Regions from separate parts of the Planococcus donghaensis genome, predicted to be linked through region 1. Evidence: riboswitches for the same ligand, from Rfam matches in the RefSeq annotation. Region 1 holds a riboswitch; each other region holds the start of a gene.
The links. Region 1 has a riboswitch for S-adenosylmethionine ahead of metK (methionine adenosyltransferase). Riboswitches for the same ligand answer to the same signal wherever they lie in the genome.
Positions count from the first base shown of each region.

Region 2: linked by a shared signal. The riboswitch ahead of sat (sulfate adenylyltransferase) and the one ahead of metK (methionine adenosyltransferase) in region 1 are both predicted to bind S-adenosylmethionine.
Region 3: linked by a shared signal. The riboswitch ahead of BCM40_RS11945 (methionine biosynthesis PLP-dependent protein) and the one ahead of metK (methionine adenosyltransferase) in region 1 are both predicted to bind S-adenosylmethionine.
Region 4: linked by a shared signal. The riboswitch ahead of BCM40_RS13620 (methionine ABC transporter ATP-binding protein) and the one ahead of metK (methionine adenosyltransferase) in region 1 are both predicted to bind S-adenosylmethionine.

Region 1 is NZ_CP016543.2:1,161,134-1,165,943, forward strand. Features, by position in the region: gene BCM40_RS05830 (Dps family protein) at 1-222, shown strand, start outside; gene ytkD (RNA deprotection pyrophosphohydrolase) at 289-747, shown strand; gene BCM40_RS05840 (alpha/beta hydrolase family protein) at 728-1,507, shown strand; gene pckA (phosphoenolpyruvate carboxykinase (ATP)) at 1,551-3,140, opposite strand; SAM riboswitch class I at 3,412-3,524, shown strand; gene metK (methionine adenosyltransferase) at 3,727-4,810, shown strand, end outside.
Region 2 is NZ_CP016543.2:552,150-556,959, reverse strand. Features, by position in the region: gene BCM40_RS02930 (SLC13 family permease) at 1-1,710, opposite strand, end outside; gene sat (sulfate adenylyltransferase) at 1,728-2,891, opposite strand; SAM riboswitch class I at 3,026-3,132, opposite strand; gene BCM40_RS02920 (NAD(P)-binding protein) at 3,390-4,025, shown strand; gene BCM40_RS02915 (YehS family protein) at 4,198-4,719, opposite strand.
Region 3 is NZ_CP016543.2:2,380,109-2,384,918, reverse strand. Features, by position in the region: gene metC (cystathionine beta-lyase) at 1-732, opposite strand, end outside; gene BCM40_RS11945 (methionine biosynthesis PLP-dependent protein) at 716-1,849, opposite strand; SAM riboswitch class I at 1,924-2,028, opposite strand; gene BCM40_RS11940 (LLM class flavin-dependent oxidoreductase) at 2,605-3,612, shown strand; gene BCM40_RS16500 (hypothetical protein) at 3,668-3,838, opposite strand; gene BCM40_RS11935 (hypothetical protein) at 3,956-4,810, opposite strand, start outside.
Region 4 is NZ_CP016543.2:2,772,192-2,777,001, reverse strand. Features, by position in the region: partial or broken gene BCM40_RS16620 (M20 family metallopeptidase) at 1-1,148, opposite strand, end outside; gene BCM40_RS13630 (MetQ/NlpA family ABC transporter substrate-binding protein) at 1,172-2,005, opposite strand; gene BCM40_RS13625 (methionine ABC transporter permease) at 2,044-2,694, opposite strand; gene BCM40_RS13620 (methionine ABC transporter ATP-binding protein) at 2,684-3,715, opposite strand; SAM riboswitch class I at 3,847-3,961, opposite strand; gene BCM40_RS13615 (glycerol-3-phosphate acyltransferase) at 4,075-4,716, opposite strand.

The DNA.
Region 1 (4,810 bases):
GAGCTTTCTGTAGTAGAAGAAGCTAGCAGCAAAGAGTCGGCAGAAGAGATGGTCGATATTTTAGTAAGCGATTATGACAAAATCATGAAATCCTTGAAAAAAGGCATGCGCTTAGCTGCGGAAGATGGTGATGACATGACAGAAGACATGTTTAATGCTCTTCACCAAAACCTTGAAAAACATTCTTGGATGTTATCAGCATTTTTGGGCGAAAAGAAGTAAAATAAGATTATACAAACGTACACTGATTTTTAGTGTACGTTTTTCTTATGGCAACGGGGTGAAGAAATGCAGTATCAAGATCTGAATGGCTATTCGTGCGAATTAACATTTGAAAAAGACCGATTTTCAATTGAAAGCAAACATGTGTTAGTGATCTGTTGCTATAAGGGAAACTGGGTTTTGACGCGACACAATAAACGCGGTCTAGAGTTTCCGGGCGGTAAAGTAGAGTCAGGCGAAAGTTTACAAGAGGCTGCTAAGAGGGAAGTTTACGAAGAAACGGGAGCCCATGTTGAAGGATTGGAATGGTTTGCAGAATATGTTGTTTATACTGAACAGCCTTTTTGTAAAACGGTTTTTATCGGGAAGGTCGACCAAATAGACACCATTCCGCTTCTTGAGACAACAGGCATCATCATGCTAAAAGACTTAAAACTCACGGATGAATTTAGTTTCTTAATGAAAGATAACGGAATGGCAACCATAATCGAGAAGGTGAAACAACTTGGAAAATGGGACGATTGAAACAAAAAAACGATATCCTTCTCCAAATCCTCATGTTCAATTGACAGAAATCGTGTATTGGTCAGAAGGATTGCGAGTAAAAGGAATGCTAGCTGAACCGAAAAAAAGAGACAGCTATAGTGGCATCTTGTATTTAAGAGGAGGCATTCAATCGATCGGGATGGTACGTCCAGCACGAATTGCTCAATTTGCCGCGCAAGGTTTTGTTGTGTTTGCTCCGTATTATCGAGGCAATCGAGGCGGTGAAGGGCGCGATGAATTTGCAGGGGAGGACCGGTGGGATGCTGTGCATGCGGTGGATGTATTGAAACAATTCAGCAATGGAAATGTTCATTTATTGGCGTTTTCACGTGGCGGCATTATGGCATTATGGACAGCAATTTTACGTCAAGACATTGCATCGGTCGTCACGTGGGCAGGTGTGACAGATACAATATTAACCTATAAAGAACGCCCCGATATGCGCCGTATGATGAAGCGACTATACGGGGGAACCCCAAATACCGCTTTAAGTCATTTTGAAGAGCGCAATCCATTACTCCGTATTGAAGAAAATACGGCGCCCGTTTTAATCATTCATGGCTTACAAGATGACAACGTCTCACCTGGACAAGCGTATTTGTTAGAAGAAGCGTTAAAGTTAAACGATCAACCATATGAGACATGGTACTTTCCAGAGTACACGCATTTCTTTCCACCTGCAGCCAATCGGCAAACTGTAAAAGCAGTGTGTCAGTGGGTGAGAGAAAAAGAAAAGTAAAAAAAGCCCGTTCGGATTTTACTCCGAATGGGCTTTTGTGAAATTATTTTTGAGTTGGTCCGCCGTGCACGCTGATTTCAGGTGCAACCGTGCCGAACTTTTTGAAGTTTTCTTGGAACTCTTGTGCTAATTCATTCGCTTTTTTGTCATATGCTTCTTTATCATCCCATGCATGGCGTGGGTTTAATACTTCTGTTGGAACTCCAGGTATTTCTGTTGGAATTTCAAAACCGAAAATGGCTTCTTTTTCTGTTGGTACATTGTTTAAGTCACCTTTAATCGCAGCTCGAACCATTGTACGCGTGTAAGAAAGTTTCATGCGGCTACCGACTCCGTATACGCCACCAGTCCAACCTGTGTTTACAAGGAAAACTTGAGCGCCATGCTCGTCGATTTTCTTGCCTAGCATTTCAGCATATACTGTTGCGTGTAACGGTAAGAAAGGTGAACCAAAGCAAGTTGAGAACGTTGCTTCAGGAGTTGTGATTCCGCGTTCTGTGCCTGCTAGTTTAGACGTGTATCCACTTAAGAAGTGGTACATAGCTTGTTCTTTTGTTAATTTACTGATTGGAGGCAATACGCCAAATGCGTCAGCCGTCAAGAAGACAATCGTTTTAGGATGTCCTGCAACTGAAGGGTCTACAATATTGTCGATAGCTTGCATTGGGTATGCAGCACGCGTGTTTTCAGTTAATGAACCATCGTCATAGTTTGGAATGCGTGTTTCAGGATCGACTACAACGTTTTCAAGAACTGAACCAAAACGAATTGCATCGTAAATTTGTGGTTCGTTTTCACGAGACAAATTGATTGTTTTAGCGTAGCAGCCGCCTTCAATGTTAAATACACCGTTATCTGACCAACCGTGCTCATCGTCACCGATTAGCTTACGATTGCCATCAGCTGATAAAGTCGTTTTACCCGTACCAGATAAACCGAAGAACAATGTGACATCGCCTTCTGGCCCAACATTTGCTGAACAGTGCATAGGTAAAATGCCTTTTTCAGGAAGTAAGTAGTTCATAATAGAGAAAATCGATTTTTTCATTTCGCCAGCGTATTCAGTTCCGCCGATCAAAATGATCTTTTGCTCCATTGATACGATGATGAAAGTTTCAGAAGCTGTACCGTCAACTTCAGGGTCTGCCTGGAAAGTTGGAGCATACACAACAGTGAATTCAGCTTCATGTGTTTGTAATTCTTCAGCCGATGGACGGATGAACAATTGGTGAGCAAATAGATTGTGCCATGCGTATTCATTGATTGTTTGGATAGGTACACGTGATTCGTGGTCAGCACCAGCAAATCCTTTGAAAACGTAAAGCGCATCTTTGTCTTTTAAGTGCTTAATCACTTTAGCGTAGAGCTTTTCAAACACTTCGCTTGAGATTGGACGGTTCACATTGCCCCAGTCGACTTTGTTTTTAGAGCTTTCTTCTTCCACCATGTATTTGTCTTTCGGTGAGCGGCCAGTATATTTTCCTGTTTCCGCTTTTACAGCGCCTTCCCGAGTTAATACCGCTTCCTTGCGGGATGTTGCTGCTTCCACTAGTTGTGGCACTGATAATTGAACATGCACATTTTGGCCAGTTAAAAGTTCCTTCAAGTCGTTTGCAAAGTTCACTGAAGTCATATATATGTACCTTCCTTTTCTGTTATTCCCATAGCAATGGGGAGGATGTATATTCGTTCATTAGTATAACACATTAGGTTTATTAGTCTACACTAATCCGCTGCAGAAATTAAAAAAATTGGATGACATTAACACTATATATAGAAAGAATAGTAAATCATTTCGAATTTATGGTGGTTTTTAAACGTTAAATGCAAAGTCTGTCAATTTAATTTGCATAAAATGTTGACATCGCAGTGCTACTTCCGTATGATGAAAAATTGAACGGATACTCTTATTCCGAGCTGGTGGAGGGGGCAGGCCCTATGAAACCCGGCAACCTGCTACATATGTAGTGATGGTGCCCAACCTGACACAAGGCGAACAGGCCTTGGATGATAAGAGTGAAAGGTGCTTATGATGATTTTTCCTTTCCTCATGCAGAATGAGTGAAGGGATTTTTTTATGAAATGCCCTTAATCCTCGTGTGCAAAGGCCACAAACGGCTTGAAGTTCAATCCAGAGTTTCTGGAACGGACTTGACATGGGAAACGAGTACCGTATCAATTTCGAGAGCAATCTCGCAGGATATAAGGAGGAACATTTTTTGAAAAACCGTAGATTATTTACATCAGAATCAGTAACAGAAGGACATCCGGATAAGATCTGTGACCAAATCTCAGATGCTATTTTAGATGCAATTTTAACCGAGGATCCAAATGCACGCGTTGCGTGTGAAACAACTGTCACAACAGGACTTGTACTAGTTGCAGGAGAAATCACGACATCTACTTATGTGGATATTCCGAAAGTTGTTAGACAAACAGTAAAAGAAATTGGATACACACGCGCTAAATATGGTTTTGACTCAGAAACAAGTGCTGTTCTTACAGCAATTGATGAGCAATCAGCAGACATCGCTGCAGGAGTTAACGTAGCGCTAGAATCACGTGATGGCCAAATGACAGATAAAGAATTAGATGATATCGGAGCAGGTGACCAAGGGTTGATGTTCGGATATGCAAACAACGAAACAGAAGAATTAATGCCATTGCCGATTTCATTGGCACATAAATTGGCACGTCGTTTAGCTGAAGTTCGCAAAGAAGAAATTCTTCCATACTTGCGTCCAGATGGCAAAACACAAGTAACAGTTGAATACGATGAAAACAACAAACCGCTTCGTGTGGATACAATTGTTATCTCAACTCAACATCACCCAGAAGTAACATTAGAGCAAATTCAACGCAACATTAAAGAATATGTAATTAATGAAGTTGTACCAGCTAAATGGATTGACGAAGAAACAAAATACTTTATCAACCCAACTGGTCGTTTTGTTATTGGCGGACCTCAAGGAGATGCAGGTTTAACAGGACGTAAAATCATCGTTGATACTTATGGTGGTTATGCTCGTCATGGTGGCGGCGCATTCTCAGGAAAAGACGCAACAAAAGTTGACCGTTCAGCGGCTTATGCGGCACGTTATGTAGCGAAAAACATCGTAGCAGCTGGTCTTGCAGATAAATGTGAAGTTCAATTAGCTTATGCAATTGGTGTAGCACATCCTGTATCTATTGCATTTGATACGTTTGGAACTGGCATTGTTGATGAAGACAAATTAGATGATTTGGTACGCGCAAACTTTGACTTGCGTCCTGCTGGCATCATTAAAATGTTGGATCTACGTC
Region 2 (4,810 bases), 610 kb from region 1:
TTTGACGTAGTCCATAAACTTGTAGCCACCCGGTCCATAAACGATTAAGTTGGTTTGGTAGCCGATAGGTGTAATAAAACTAGCAGAAGCGGCAATGGTGATAATAACCGCAAAACCCATTGGATCGAGTTGCAGATAGCTAGCCATTTCGATACCTATTGGAATCATTAAGACTGCTGCAGCACTATTAGTGATCAACTCTGTAAAAACGCTAGTCAATAAGTAAATCAAAATCAAAATTGCCAACAGTCCGAATGGTTGTCCGACCGCTAATAAGCCATCTGCCATCCATTGTGCTAAACCCGTTTTTGTCATAGCTGCTCCAACGCCGAATGCACTCGCAATCAGTAGCAACACGTTAAACTGCACATCATTCTTTGCATCTTCCATAGAAATTGATTTGGTTACTAGCAATAGAATTACTGCTAACGCCATCGCTTTGAACATCGTCAACCATCCTGTAATAACACAGCCAATCGCGGTCACTAACACGAGTAAAGAAAACCAACCGACCAAACGGCTTTCCTGCAAAGATTTTGGTGTTTTCATAGAGGAAACCACATAAAAATCATTGGATTGCTGGTATTTCTCGACAAAATCTGCTCCAGCAAGCAACAACAAGGTATCACCTGGCCGTAAGATAATATCTCCGACTTTGCTTTTAATGCGTTCATTATTGCGATGCACCGCCATAACGCCTGCATCAAAACGTGAGCGAAATTGAGCTTGTTTAATGGTTTTCGACAACAGGGTTGATTCATGTGAAACAACTGCTTCTGCAAGCTGCGTATTGCCATTTTTTAAATCATCCAATTGCAAATCGGTTCCGGTTTTTAACTTCAAGCCTTTTCTTTTTTGAAGTTCAGTAATCGTGGAAATCAGCCCTGTAAAAATCAAGCGATCTCCGGCTTGAATGACGGTTTTGGAACTAACCGAGGAAATCCGTGTCTCGCCACGAATAATTTCGATCAAGTACACCCCTTTCAACTCTCGCAGTCTAGCTTGTTCTACTGTTTGATTGATCTGCGGGAATATTTCTTCGACCATCATTTCAGCAATATAGTTTCGTGAATCTTCTATAACTTGTTTACTGAATCCCTTATTTTCAGGCAACAGCATATTGCCAACTGTAAATAAATAAATCAATCCCACAATGGTGATGGGAATTCCGACAATGGCTAATTCGAACAGCGAAAATCCTTTTAGACCATAATCGATCAACATGCCATGAACGACTAAATTAGTAGAAGTTCCCATCAAAGTGATGGTGCCACCTAAAATAGTTACATACGATAAAGGAATCAATACTTTAGAAGGGGCAATATTGCGTTCTTCAGCCCATTTTTTCAATAATGGTGTTAACGTCACTACGATGGGCGTATTATTCAAAAAAGCAGAAATCAAAGGCAATGGAAGGAAAATGCGAAACAATGAACCTTTCAAGCTTTTTCCTTTATTCAGCCAACTGATCATCATCTGATCGATTAGGCCATGCTTTTGCACAGTACCGACTACGATAAACAACAAGGCAATCGTCAACATTCCTGGATTTGAAAACCCACGCAATGCTTCTTCTGTCGTTAAAATTCCAGATAGCAGCAAGACTACCAATGCCAAAAACACAATCATATCCGGACGAGCAATTTCAAAAAGTAACGCACTGACCATGCCGACAATGACAATAAGCACAAAAATCATTTGGACTGACATAGGCAACCACCCTCTAATTAGTTACTAATTACGGTCTCCCGCAAGCCTTTGATCAGCACATCGGCTACTTCCGGACGGGAAAATTGCTTCGGTGGCTTTTCTCCGTTGCGAAGTAATTCACGAACTTTTGTCCCACTTAGATGAACATGGTGTTCTGCATCATGGGGGCAAGTTTTGGCTGTCGCCATATTTTCACAAGAATTGCAGTAAAAAGAATGTTCGAATTTAAAAATTTGAATACCCAATTCATCTTCAAATTGACTGATAAATTCCTGTGCCTCGTATGTGCCATAATAATCTCCGACACCTGCATGATCACGTCCGACAATAAAATGCGTGCATCCGTAATTCTTCCGGACAATGGCATGGAGAACAGCTTCTTTTGGACCGGCATAACGCATAGCCGCAGGATAAATGGCTAAACGTGCTCGGTCTTGCGGATAATAATGCTTCAAAATGACTTGGTAACTTTCCATCCGAACAGCGGCGGATATATCATCTGATTTGGTTTCACCAACTAATGGATTTAGCAACAAGCCATCGACTACTTCCAAGGCGGCTTTCTGAATATATTCATGCGCACGATGCACCGGGTTACGTGTTTGAAAACCAACAATTGTTTTCCAGCCAAGGTCTTTGAACAACTGTCGCGTTTCAAGAGGATCTAGATGAAACTCTGCGAATTCGCTGTGATCTGGACGGTTCAACAAGATAATCGGACCTGCCAAGTAAATCTTTCCACGTGTATATAATTTCTCTACACCTGCATGCGCTTTTTCTGTGGTACCGTAAATTTTTTCAGCTTCTAATACTTTGTCATAACTATACTTTTCGGTTAACTCGAGCGTGCCATAAATAATTCCATCTTCGCCTTTTAAGGCTATGTGGTCGCCGATTTGGTAGCGGTCCGCTTCTTTTTCTGTAACGGACAGCGTTATCGGCACGCTCCAAACCGTGCCATCGCTTAGACGTGATGTTTGTAAAACACTGCTGTAATCTTTTTGTCCAAGAAAGCCTGTCAATGGGCTGAAGCCGCCAATACCGATCAACTCTAAATCTGAGATAGCCCAATCCGAAATGGATATCGAAGAAAGAGATGCTGCTTTTTTCAACGCCTGTTCCCTTGCAGTGCCGACTAACTGTCTATTTACCAAATCTCCACCGTGTGCTTTACTTGTCATGATATTACCTCCAATGTGATTTTTTCTACGTGTTAGTTCTTGAAAAAGCGCTCTGAGACCAAACTATCCAGACATTCAGGCAAAAAGAAAAGGACCTCTTCAATAAGAAGAAGGTCCTAAAAAGCCAAACAATCTTCTTATCTTCTAGGCTAAAACAAGCCTATTGGAGTTAGCACCGTTTCCTTAAAGGAGGGTTGCTGAGACATCACAGGGCCAATCCCTCCGTCTCTCTTGATAAGAACGTCTATTCAATTGTTAGTGAAAATTGTCTGAAATGTTTGATTTCACAAAGTATATATTATACTATTCCGAGTGTCAAACTATGTTTTAAGTTTTTTTATATTTATATTTGCAAAAAATCAATCACAAACAGTAACGTCATGCGAATAATGCTCCACTGTAGTGCTTATTTTTTTAAGAATTCAGCGAATTATTTATTTTTATAACTCTTCTTAGAATTTATTTGCTAGTATTAAATGCATAAAGGAGGCAGAAAACATGACGACAATCCCCATCATGATTGATATAAAAAACAAAGAAGTAGTCGTTGTTGGAGGCGGACATATAGCAACACGTAGACTTGAACGTTTGGTTGATCAAGAGGCAAGATTGACTGTCATTAGTCCAACTGCGACTGCTGAAATAATCCGATGGGCAGATCAAGAACTGGTCACTTGGAAGCCGAGAAATTTTGAGTATCAAGATTTGGAAAAAGCTTTTATGCTGATTGTTGCAACGAATGACCCCGTTAGTAATGTAGCTGCACGAAAAGCGGCTCCCCCAAATTGCTTAGTGAATGCTGTTGATGAAGCTGAGTTCGGCAACATTCATTTTCCCGCTCATTTCACAAGAGGAAAATTGAGTATTGCGGTGTCAACGAATGGGGCAAGCCCCATGCTCGCAAAAAAAATTAACCAAGAATTGGCTAATCAATTCGATGACCGCTATGACCAATACCTCGAATTTCTTTTTGCTGCTAGGCTGCTCATAAAAAAAGCCAGGATTTCTAGTCCTGACAAAAAAGCTTATTTGCGCACATTTCTAGATGAATCCTTTTTACAGGACGCTATTCAGCAGCAGACACTTCGTGAATTACAGTTGCTTGTAGACAAGACGAAACAAAATATAGACTAACAGTAAGCCATTTTTCTTTTGCTGAAAATCCTTAGCTAAATAGAATTTTTGTTGAATAATCAGAGTCTGCCAACGCATCTTTAAAGCGTTGCTCATCTTAAACTCTTCACTATATTTCGCCATATAAAAACACCCCGAAAGTTAGATTTAAACTCTAACTTTTGGGGTGTTTTTATTTTCGGTACTTAATCGCCAATCCTTTTAGAAAATTCCGCGCGTAGCGATCGCCGCATTCTTTGTAATTTTTATGACCGACTTTACGAAGCAAGGCACCTAATTCCCCTTTAGTAACCGTAACTCCTGCTAACTCCCAAATCGCTAACATATCTTCGCTAGTTAACTGCAAAGCGATTTTCACTTTCTTCAGCAGTAAGTTATTGGAACGCTCATTAGTTAGTGATGGCACTTCTGGCTGGCCCGGTTTAGGCTCTTGACGACCTCTTTTAAAAATAATAAAGCCATTTAAAAAGGATTCGAAAAGGGAATCTTCGGCTTTAATATAATCATCATGCTCTTCATAATCAATCCATATGCTGTCGTCATCTTCTTCATCACTTTCAGGAGTTTTCGTCAACACTTTCAATACTTCTTCCTTACTTAAATCAATGCCACCCAATTTAAAAATTTCAACCATGTCTTTATTTTTTATATCCAACGCATAACGCAGTCTGATCAATAAATCATTATTGTCCATTTAATTTCCTCCTGTTGCTTTCCAGTATCCTTGTTATCTACATTAAATCCTTCTCTAATGATAGCATATATTCTCCTGTCTACCAGTCTGT
Region 3 (4,810 bases), 1.2 Mb from region 1:
TTTAATTCCTTGAATTAGCAAATAGGAATCTTGTGCGCCTAAAACAGACCCAAACGTGTTTTGGATAAAGGCGAGGCGATTGCCAAGCTCTTCGTCCTTCGTAACAGCGAGTCCAGCAATAATGTCACTATGACCAGACAAAAATTTTGTGGCACTGTGTAGCACAATATCAGCACCAAGTTCTAACGGGTTTTGATAAAGGGGGGTCATAAAAGTATTGTCGACAAATGTTAAACAATCATTTGCTTTTGCTAATTTTGCAGCGATTTCAATATCTGTGATGTTCATAACAGGATTTGAAGGCGTTTCTAAGTAAATAACTTTTGTATTAGGTTGAATAGCATTGGCCATTTCATCTAAATTGGTCATATTTACAAATGTATATTCAATCTTAAATTTATCCAATACTTCTGTGATAAAGCGGTAAGTACCCCCGTAAACATCTTCGGAAACAAGTACATGATCACCAGAAGACAAAAGCATGAATGCCGAAGAGATGGCAGCCATTCCTGATGAAAAGGCAAAGCCACGTGTGCCGCCTTCAAGTTTTGCGATTGTTTCTTCAAGTGCAAGACGCGTAGGGTTACCTGAGCGACTATAATCAAACGGACCAAAAGAATCTAAGCTTTTCTGATGAAATGTAGAAGACAAATAGATCGGTACGTTAACGGCCCCAGTAAGTGGATCAACTCCAGTAGAGTGAATAAACTTGGTTTCAATACGATCGGTCATATTCAACAACCTCCTCTTTCAATTTTGAAAATGCTTGTGTTAAGTCAGCGATTAAATCCTCGGCTAGTTCAACGCCTACAGAGAATCGTAGCAGACGGTTGCATACGCCGCGCTTTGTCCGTTCTTCAAAAGGAATATCTGCGTGAGTTTGAGTGGCAGGATACGTGATAAAGCTTTCGACACCGCCAAGGCTTTCAGCAAACGTGATGAGCTTAATGTTTTCTAGAAAGGGTCCAATCCAAGCTTCTTCCTGTAAACGGAAAGATAGCATACCACCTTTCCCCGGATACAATACGTCCGATACAACCGGCTGATGAGACAAGAATTCTGCAATTGCTTTGGCATTCGCTTCGTGTTGTCTCATACGTAATGGTAATGTCTTTAACCCTCGAACTAATAACCAAGAGTCAAAAGGAGAGAGAACAGCCCCAACCGAGTTATGGAATGTGGCTAGTTTGTCGCATATCTTCTCTCCTTTAGCAGCAACAAGGCCAGCCAATACGTCATTATGACCCCCGATGTATTTAGTGGCGCTATGAATGACAATATCAGCTCCAAGCTGGATAGGTTGCTGGAAAAAAGGTGTTAAAAACGTATTATCTACTATTAATAGCAGTTTGTGTTTTTTCGCTAATGCGGCATAAGATACCAGGTCAATTTCCTGCATAAGCGGATTGGTAGGCGTTTCGATAAAAAGAGCCCGTGTGTTTATCGTTATTTTCTTTTCTGTGTCTTCTACGTTTTTAAATTCAGCATATATTGGATGGATGTTATAAGCGGCTGCGAAATGATCTAATAGGCGATACGTACCGCCATAAATATCTTCTGGCACTAATAGTTCATCGCCTGGTCGGAATAAAGACAAAACTAGTTGAATCGCGGCCATTCCAGAGCTGCATGCATATGCGGCATCTGCTCCTTCAAGTTCAGCAAATCCTTCTTCTAAAACAGAACGTGTCGGATTTTTCGTCCGTGTGTAATCATAGCCAGTCGATTGCCCAAGACCTTGATGTTCATAAGCGGTGGATAAGTAGATAGGTGGATTTACCGCTCCTGTCGCAGCATCGCTACGATTCCCTAATTGAACCAATAAAGTTTCTAAACTGTGTTTTGTCATTTTGCTCATCCTCTCCACGATAAAACAGAGGCTTTCTTCTTTTAAGAAGAAAGCCTCTGTTAGGAAACATATTCTTCTCATCTGCTAGGCGAAGCCTATTGGATTTAGCACCGTAGTCTTCGTCGGACTGGTTGCTGAGACTTCACAGGGCCAAATCCCTCCGTCTCTCTAGATAAGAAATATCTTATTAAATTTAGGGTGTTTCTGTTTCGATGTTTCTTATCATAAAACATTTGAAGGCGAAAAGCAAGAGAAGATTTTAATTAGTTTGAATTGAAAGAAAAAAAGGGAGGTTACACGGCAGCTTTCACTTTTCGTGTTGTCTAGCTCTAGTGGCTAGTCCCTCGGGGTCTTAAGTCAGCCCACTACGGAAATCAGGATTTCCTGCGTGTTCTGCCTTAAGCCTGTCGGGACTACATAGCCACTTCCGCTTTTCATGTTGTCCAGTTGCAAGTGCCTAGCTCCTCGGGTCATAAGTCAACCCAGCTGCGTGGCAAAGAACGCCACACTGCTGGTCTGTCTTATGCCTGTCGGAGCTGACCAGGCACTTTCACTTTTCGTGTTGTCTAGCTCCAGCTGCCAGATTCTCGGGTCATAAGCTACTCTAGCTGTGCGGCTGGAAAAACGCCGCTTTGCCAGAGCGTCTTATGCCCGTCGAATCTACACGGCAGCTTCCGCTTTTCTTTCATGAGCAGGAAAAGGGATGTTTTTGTAAAACATCGCTACAATGGAGAGGAATAGGAGTGAAAGTCATTATGTCAAACAAGAAATTCGAAGATATTCCGTTGTCTGTACTGGATTTGGCGCCGATTAATAAAGGTGCGGAAACGGCTCAGGCATTCAAAAATAGCGTGGAGTTAGCACAACATGTGGAGTCACTTGGATTTAATCGCTTTTGGTTAGCTGAGCATCATAACATGCCGGGAATTGGTAGTTCGGCTACATCTGTTTTAATCGGCCATATTGCTGGTGCGACTAAATCGATTCGTGTAGGTTCGGGTGGCGTAATGCTTCCAAATCATGCACCACTCGTGATTGCTGAGCAGTTTGGTACGTTAGAAACAATTTATCCCGGACGCATTGACTTGGGGTTAGGACGTGCGCCCGGAAGTGATCAAGCAACTGCTCATGCATTGCGCCGAAGCTTACACAGCAATGGGGAAGACTTTCCGCAACAAGTAGCGGAGTTGGAAAATTACTTTTCAGAAAATCCGGTGGGGCGTGTTCGTGCTTTCCCAGGAACCAATATGAAAGTGCCGATGTGGCTACTTGGCTCAAGTGGCTTTAGTGCGCAGCTTGCTGCTTTAAAAGGATTACCGTTTTCATTTGCTAGTCATTTTGCTCCTGATTATATGATGCAAGCTTTGCAGTTGTATCATCAAAATTTCAAGCCATCTAAAGCATTAACGGAACCATATGCCATGCTTGGGGTAAATGTTATTATTGCGGAAACACAAGAACGTGCAGAATGGTTAGCGACTTCCTCCCAACAGCAAATGTTCTCGTTGATGAGAGGAGAGCCAACCACATTCCAGCCACCAATCGATAAGTTAGAGGACGTTTGGACAGATCGCGAAATTGCGATCTTCCGAGATAAATTAAACTCTGAATCGATGATGGTCGGAACTCCCGAGCTCGTGAAACAAAAACTGAAAAACTTTATCCAAAAAACACGTGCTCATGAAGTGATTGTCCATTCACCAATTTTCTACCACGAAGAGCGCCTGAAGTCATACGATTATCTAGCAGAAATGATGCACTAAGAAAAAATATGTACAAAAAATCACCTCTCTATTTATAGAGAGGTGATTTTTAATGTTAATGAAGATCTTTAGCTTTAACTTCTTCGCGGCGCCGTTCTTTTAATATCTCGTTTTCCTCATCGGCTGCAAAATCGGGTGAACCTTCGCCAATCATATTCAGAATTGCATTAAAGTCTTCATCTAGTCGACGTTCGACTTCTTGCGGATCAAGTACTTTACGTTCCATTATGACCAACCTCCTTATTTAATAATCAGCAGCCACCTGACAAAAAACAAGAATTTTAATTCATTTCTATTATACAGAATATTTTGTTTAATATCCAAAGAAGAGCTTGACCTTATATTAAGGTTTATTGATTTCTGCATTTAATATCATGGATTCAAAAAACGCAGCAGAGGATTTTTCATTCCATTCCAAGGAAGTTAAATCTGCAGTCCGTTTATTAATATACCCATAAGCCAGCTGTGTTCGAGGGTCATCCGTCAATTCCAGTTTCACTAAAGGACCTTCAGGGGTTAACCAGTTTAACTGAGATAGACGATTTTCAAGGGTGAAGGCAATCCACTCCTCTTCCAGTTCTTCTGTATCAAATAACGGTTCTGGCGAAGCCATTAACCAAGTCTGACTTGTGTGCTTAGGAGGAAGCCAAAGGTTTTTTGAGAGAGCACCTTCTTCTACTGTCATTTCGGTAATTTCATGGCGGAGCTCCTGCACCCAGTTGCCATTACCCAGTTGAAGGTTCCGTGATACATACACATTCCCAATCAACATTTCGCCATCCGGAGTCGTGAAAATACCATAAGGATTGGTAGTCGGATCGGAACCATAGACGTCTTCGTCGAGTCGGACAGTTGGTTGAGGATTCCAAGATTTAAAGTCTGCGTCTTTTAGGCCCTTAATATTCATTGAAAATGTATAAGGGACCCAACTTGTATTTTTAATCTCTTCAAAAATAATAGAAGTCCCATTCGAAAAAGAACGGTCAACAAGGGTATAGGTCCCCACATTCAAGCCGAGGAATGTCAGTTGGTAAAGCTGTGTTAAGTCTGATTCATTTTCACTAACCTCAGGCTCTTTAAGAGAAATGAATGTTGGTTTTTCAAGCGTTAACGTTAAATTGTTGTCGGAGTAAAGTTCTACTTCATTTTTTAAAAACATGACTGCTGTAAAAATAAACAGCGACATGAAAAATACAAC
Region 4 (4,810 bases), 1.6 Mb from region 1:
GATTTTTGTCTGTCAACAAACGATATCCCGTGTTAGCTAAAGCTTTAGCACCTCGGATTAATGCTCTATCGCCTTGATTAGATTTTGCTGCTTCACGAAACTCTTCGGTATGTGCAATTAATATTTCAGGTCCAATTTTGATATAACCATGGGCGGTTGGAACTTCATAGCTGATATTGCCAGCGTCGGTAGAACCAAGTCCAGAAATTCGTGAATCGGCTACGGTTTCACCTTGCGCTTCGAGTTCGCTGCGGATTACATCGTCCAAAGGAGAAGTTAACACTAAATCCCGAACTTCATTTTGAAATCGTTCGATTTTCACAGTAGCACCAGTAGCTAAAGCTGCACCTTCAGCAATTGCGCGAACTTTACGAGCGGTTTCCGCCGTTTTCTTCCATGAGTCTCCGCGAATGTAAAATCGCGCAGCCGCATACTCTGGAATAATATTGGGGGCGTCTCCACCGTGCGTAATAATACCATGAACACGCGCATCTGACGGCAATTGCTGACGCAATGCGTTTAATGCTATTAAACAGTTGAAGTACAGCGTCTAATGCATTAATGCCTTTTTCAGGAGAACCGGCTGCATGAGCAGGTTTACCGTAAAAGTGAAATTCTAGTGGATCCACTGCAAGAGATGGACCTGTGATCGCTGAGTTTCCAGAAGGATGGAGCATTAGCGCTGCATCAATTTCTTCAAGTAAACCGTGTTTGACAAAACTGCCTTTTGCACTCCCATTTGGTCCACCTTCTTCGGCAGGTGTGCCAAGAACCACCACTTCACCACCCACAGCGTCGAGAGTTTCAGACAAGGCAATCGCGGCGGCTACGCTCGTCGTGCCAATTATATTGTGTCCACAAGCATGTCCAATTCCAGGAAGTGCATCGTATTCAGCGAGATAAGCGATAGTGGGGCCAGAAAGTTCACTTTTCTTACGAGCAAAAAACGCAGTTTCATGTCCAGCAACGCCTTTTTCCACAGCAAACCCAGCTTCTTCGAGCAAGCTGATTAATAACGTACTGGCGAAAAATTCTTGGTTGCCAATTTCAGGTCGGTCATGAATTTCATGACTTGCTTTAATGTATGTCGAACGTTTTGAATCGATAGACTGAGAGATGGTCTGAGCTGCTTCTTCGATAAGCGTCATTCAATTTCCTCCTTACATGCTTGTTATTGGTAGTCCACTAATTCTTCTACAGTAACGTTCGTTGGAATTTGAGCTCCTTTTGTATGTTCAATGATAAATTCAGTCGTGTCTTCTTGTTGGTACAATTCAACGATTTTTAAATAAGCTTCGTTTTCTGCATCTTCAGCATTTGCTGCAATCAAGTTAATATAAGGTTTTGCTGTATCACTTTCGCGAGCGATAGGGTCTTCTGTGGGATTCAATCCAGCGTCTACTGCAACACCATTATTAATAATCGAAGCTGCAACATCGGGCATAGCGCGCGGTGTATGACCGGATACCATTGGCACAATTTCAAGGTTTTTCGGATTTTCGGTAATGTCTTCAGCGGTTCCTGTCAGACCGGCATCTTCAGAAAGTGTAATTAAGCCAGCTTCATCCAGAAGTAAAAGTGCTCGGCCCATGTTAGTGGCTTCGTTAGGGACAGCGATTTGTGAGTCTTGTGGAAGTTCCTCGATAGATTCGTATTTATCGGAATACAAGCCCATTGGTGCGATGACTGTGGAGCCAATTGGCACGATATCAATATTGTGTTCGGCAACAAACTCATCAAAATACGAAATTGTTTGGAAAGCGTTCAAATCCAATTCACCTTCTGCAAGAGCTAAGTTGGGTGCTACATAATCAGAAAATGTTTGAATTTCTAAATCAATGCCTTCTTTTTCAGCTTTTTCAGCAATGTAATCCCATATGGTCGTATCCGAACCGCTTATGCCAAGTGTTACTTTTGTTGTGTCTTCTGCGCTACTATCATCTCCGCACGCCGCTAAGGTTAATACCGATAATGTCAGTAATGCTGTTGCAATAATTTTTTTCATGAATAATTCCTCCGATTTTTTTTAGGGTTTACTTTGTGTTAACTACGTCTTACTCGTCTTGATAGAATATTTCCGAAAGATTGAACACCTTGCACGAGTACGACAAGAATCGCTACAGTGACAAACATGATAAAGGTATCGAATCTCTGATATCCGTATGTAATGGCTAAGTCCCCAAGACCACCACCGCCAATAGCTCCGGCCATAGCAGATGCACCGATTAGCCCGACTACAGCTATTGTTAATGCAAGAACAAGTGAGCTGAGAGCTTCAGGGATTAAGAAGCGAAAAATAATTTGTACGGGTGATGCACCCATTGCTTGAGCGGCTTCGATCACGCCTTTGTCGACTTCAAGAAGCGAGTTTTCGATTAATCGAGCAATATAAGGACCAGCATAAAAAACTAAAGGAACAATGGCTGCTGCAGTTCCGATAGACGTCCCAACAATAAGGCGTGTTAATGGAATGATGGCAACCATCAAAATGATAAAAGGAACTGAGCGGAAAATATTAATGATGATGTTTAGCACTTTGGAAATCGACTCGTTTTCAATTAAATGTCCTTTTCTTGTAATCACAAGAAGAATGCCGAGTGGAAAGCCAATCAATAAAGAAAATCCGAATGCTGCGCCGGTCATATAAATGGTTTCCCACAAAGCTTCTAAAATTTGGTAGTAGTTAACTGACATAATGAGTAACCTCCTCTATGTGAATATTGCTGTCTCGAATAGAAGTGATTGCACGTTCGACCTTATTTAGTTCACCTGAAAATTCCACAATTAAATTGCCGTAGGGAACTCCTTGTAATTCGGTAATATTTCCAAATAATACATTTAAATTAACATTAAAATCTCGTGATACCTGGGACATAACGGGTGTACCGACGGAATTCCCTGTAAATTGCAACCGGTAAATTGCGTGATCGCTATGGGTATCATGAATTTGGGCTAACAAGGATTCAGGTAATTCATCGTTCATAACAGAGCGGACAAAGCGTTTTGTTGTAGCTTGTTGTGGGTTTGAAAAAACTTCGAAAACTGTCCCTTGCTCAATAACTTTTCCGTCTTCTAGGACCGCTACTTTGTTGCAAATTTCTCGAATAACGCCCATTTCATGTGTAATAAGCAAGATAGTTATGTTGTATTCTTTGTTGATTTTTTTAAGTAAATCTAAAATTGACTTAGTCGTTTGAGGATCAAGTGCTGACGTTGCTTCATCGCATAATAATACAGAAGGGTTGGTAGCTAAAGCGCGAGCAATACCAATCCGTTGCTTTTGTCCACCTGACAATTGATCTGGATATTTTTGTGCTTGGTCTGCAAGCCCCACAAAGTCGAGTAAGTCTTTAACTTGTTTTTCAATATCTTCTTTAGGTGTCTTTGCTAAGAGTAGTGGCATCGCAACGTTGTGATAAACGGTTTTAGAATTTAGTAAGTTGAAGTGTTGAAAAATCATACCGATATCTTTTCGGATGGTACGAATTTCTTTGCCAGACAAAGTCGAAATATCTTTTCCATGAACTAATACGCGTCCTTTAGAAGGGCGTTCGAGCAAATTTACTGTACGGATCAATGAGCTTTTACCAGCTCCACTAAAGCCGATCACTCCGTAGATTTCGCCAGTTTCGACAGTTAAATCAATGCCATTTAATGCATGGATTTGCTGGTTACCTGATTGGTAAGTTTTGGCGACGCCTTCGAATTGAATCATGTTGACTTGACCTCCTCATGCTGTATTGTTTCAAATCGCTCATGCTCACAATCCGTTGAGAAACTAGACAAAAAAACCCTCTTTTTTCTTAAACCATAAGAAAAAAGAGGGTTCCTGTAGAAACCATCTAATTCTCATCTTCCAAATGCACGGGTGCATTTGCAGGAGTTGGCACAGTTTTTGTGGTTAAACAAATCTGCTGCCGAAACGTCATAGGGCCTGTCCCTCGGTTTCTCTGGATAAGAAAGTGATGTATGCTATTCGATTCGTGATTCCTACTTTATGGTGGAATAACAAAAAAGTCAAGAAGAAGATTAGTTTTTTATTTTATTACTTTTAAAATATGCTTATGTTCCCAATTAAATTGGGGTAGAAGATTTCTTTTTAAATACTGTAGCTACTTTTGTTTCGGTACCATTCTTTATTCGGATAATATTTTCACGATGCTTCCAAATAGCCATTGCAAAAAGTAAGATGGAAATCAGCAGGGGCCAAAATCCATTTGCGGGAACCAATGCTATCACAAAGAACGTTGTATAAAGGACAAGTACTCCTATAACGAGGTAGTTTGTTGTGAGTGAGACAGCAATCAATAATAATAATCCTAGTAAGCCAAGTTTCCAATCAAGCGCTAGCATAACCCCAATCACAGAAGCAGTTCCTTTTCCTCCGTTAAACTTCATAAAGAACGGGAAATTATGACCGAAAATAACTCCGGCACCTGCTATAAACAGCATTGCCCATGTGAGTTCCGGAGAAAAATCACCTAGACTTAATAAGAAAGCTAGCCCTGCAACTGCCGCAAACCCCTTAAAAATATCAATAATAGCAACGAGTAATCCGTATTTCCAACCTAAAACAATGGCAGCATTAGAGGCACCGGCATTTTTTACACCAGAAGTTTTGATGTTAACCCCCGACAACCGTTGTGCTGCTAAAGAGCCGTGACAACAACCAATTCCATAACTAACGATAAATAATAGCACAATCCAAATAAACACAGTCATTTCCTCCTTCCTACTAAAAGATAACGTTTGAAAAAGCTGAAAGTTTCAAAATTTTTTGACTAATAGGGTTGACAAATGAAAAAAAAGT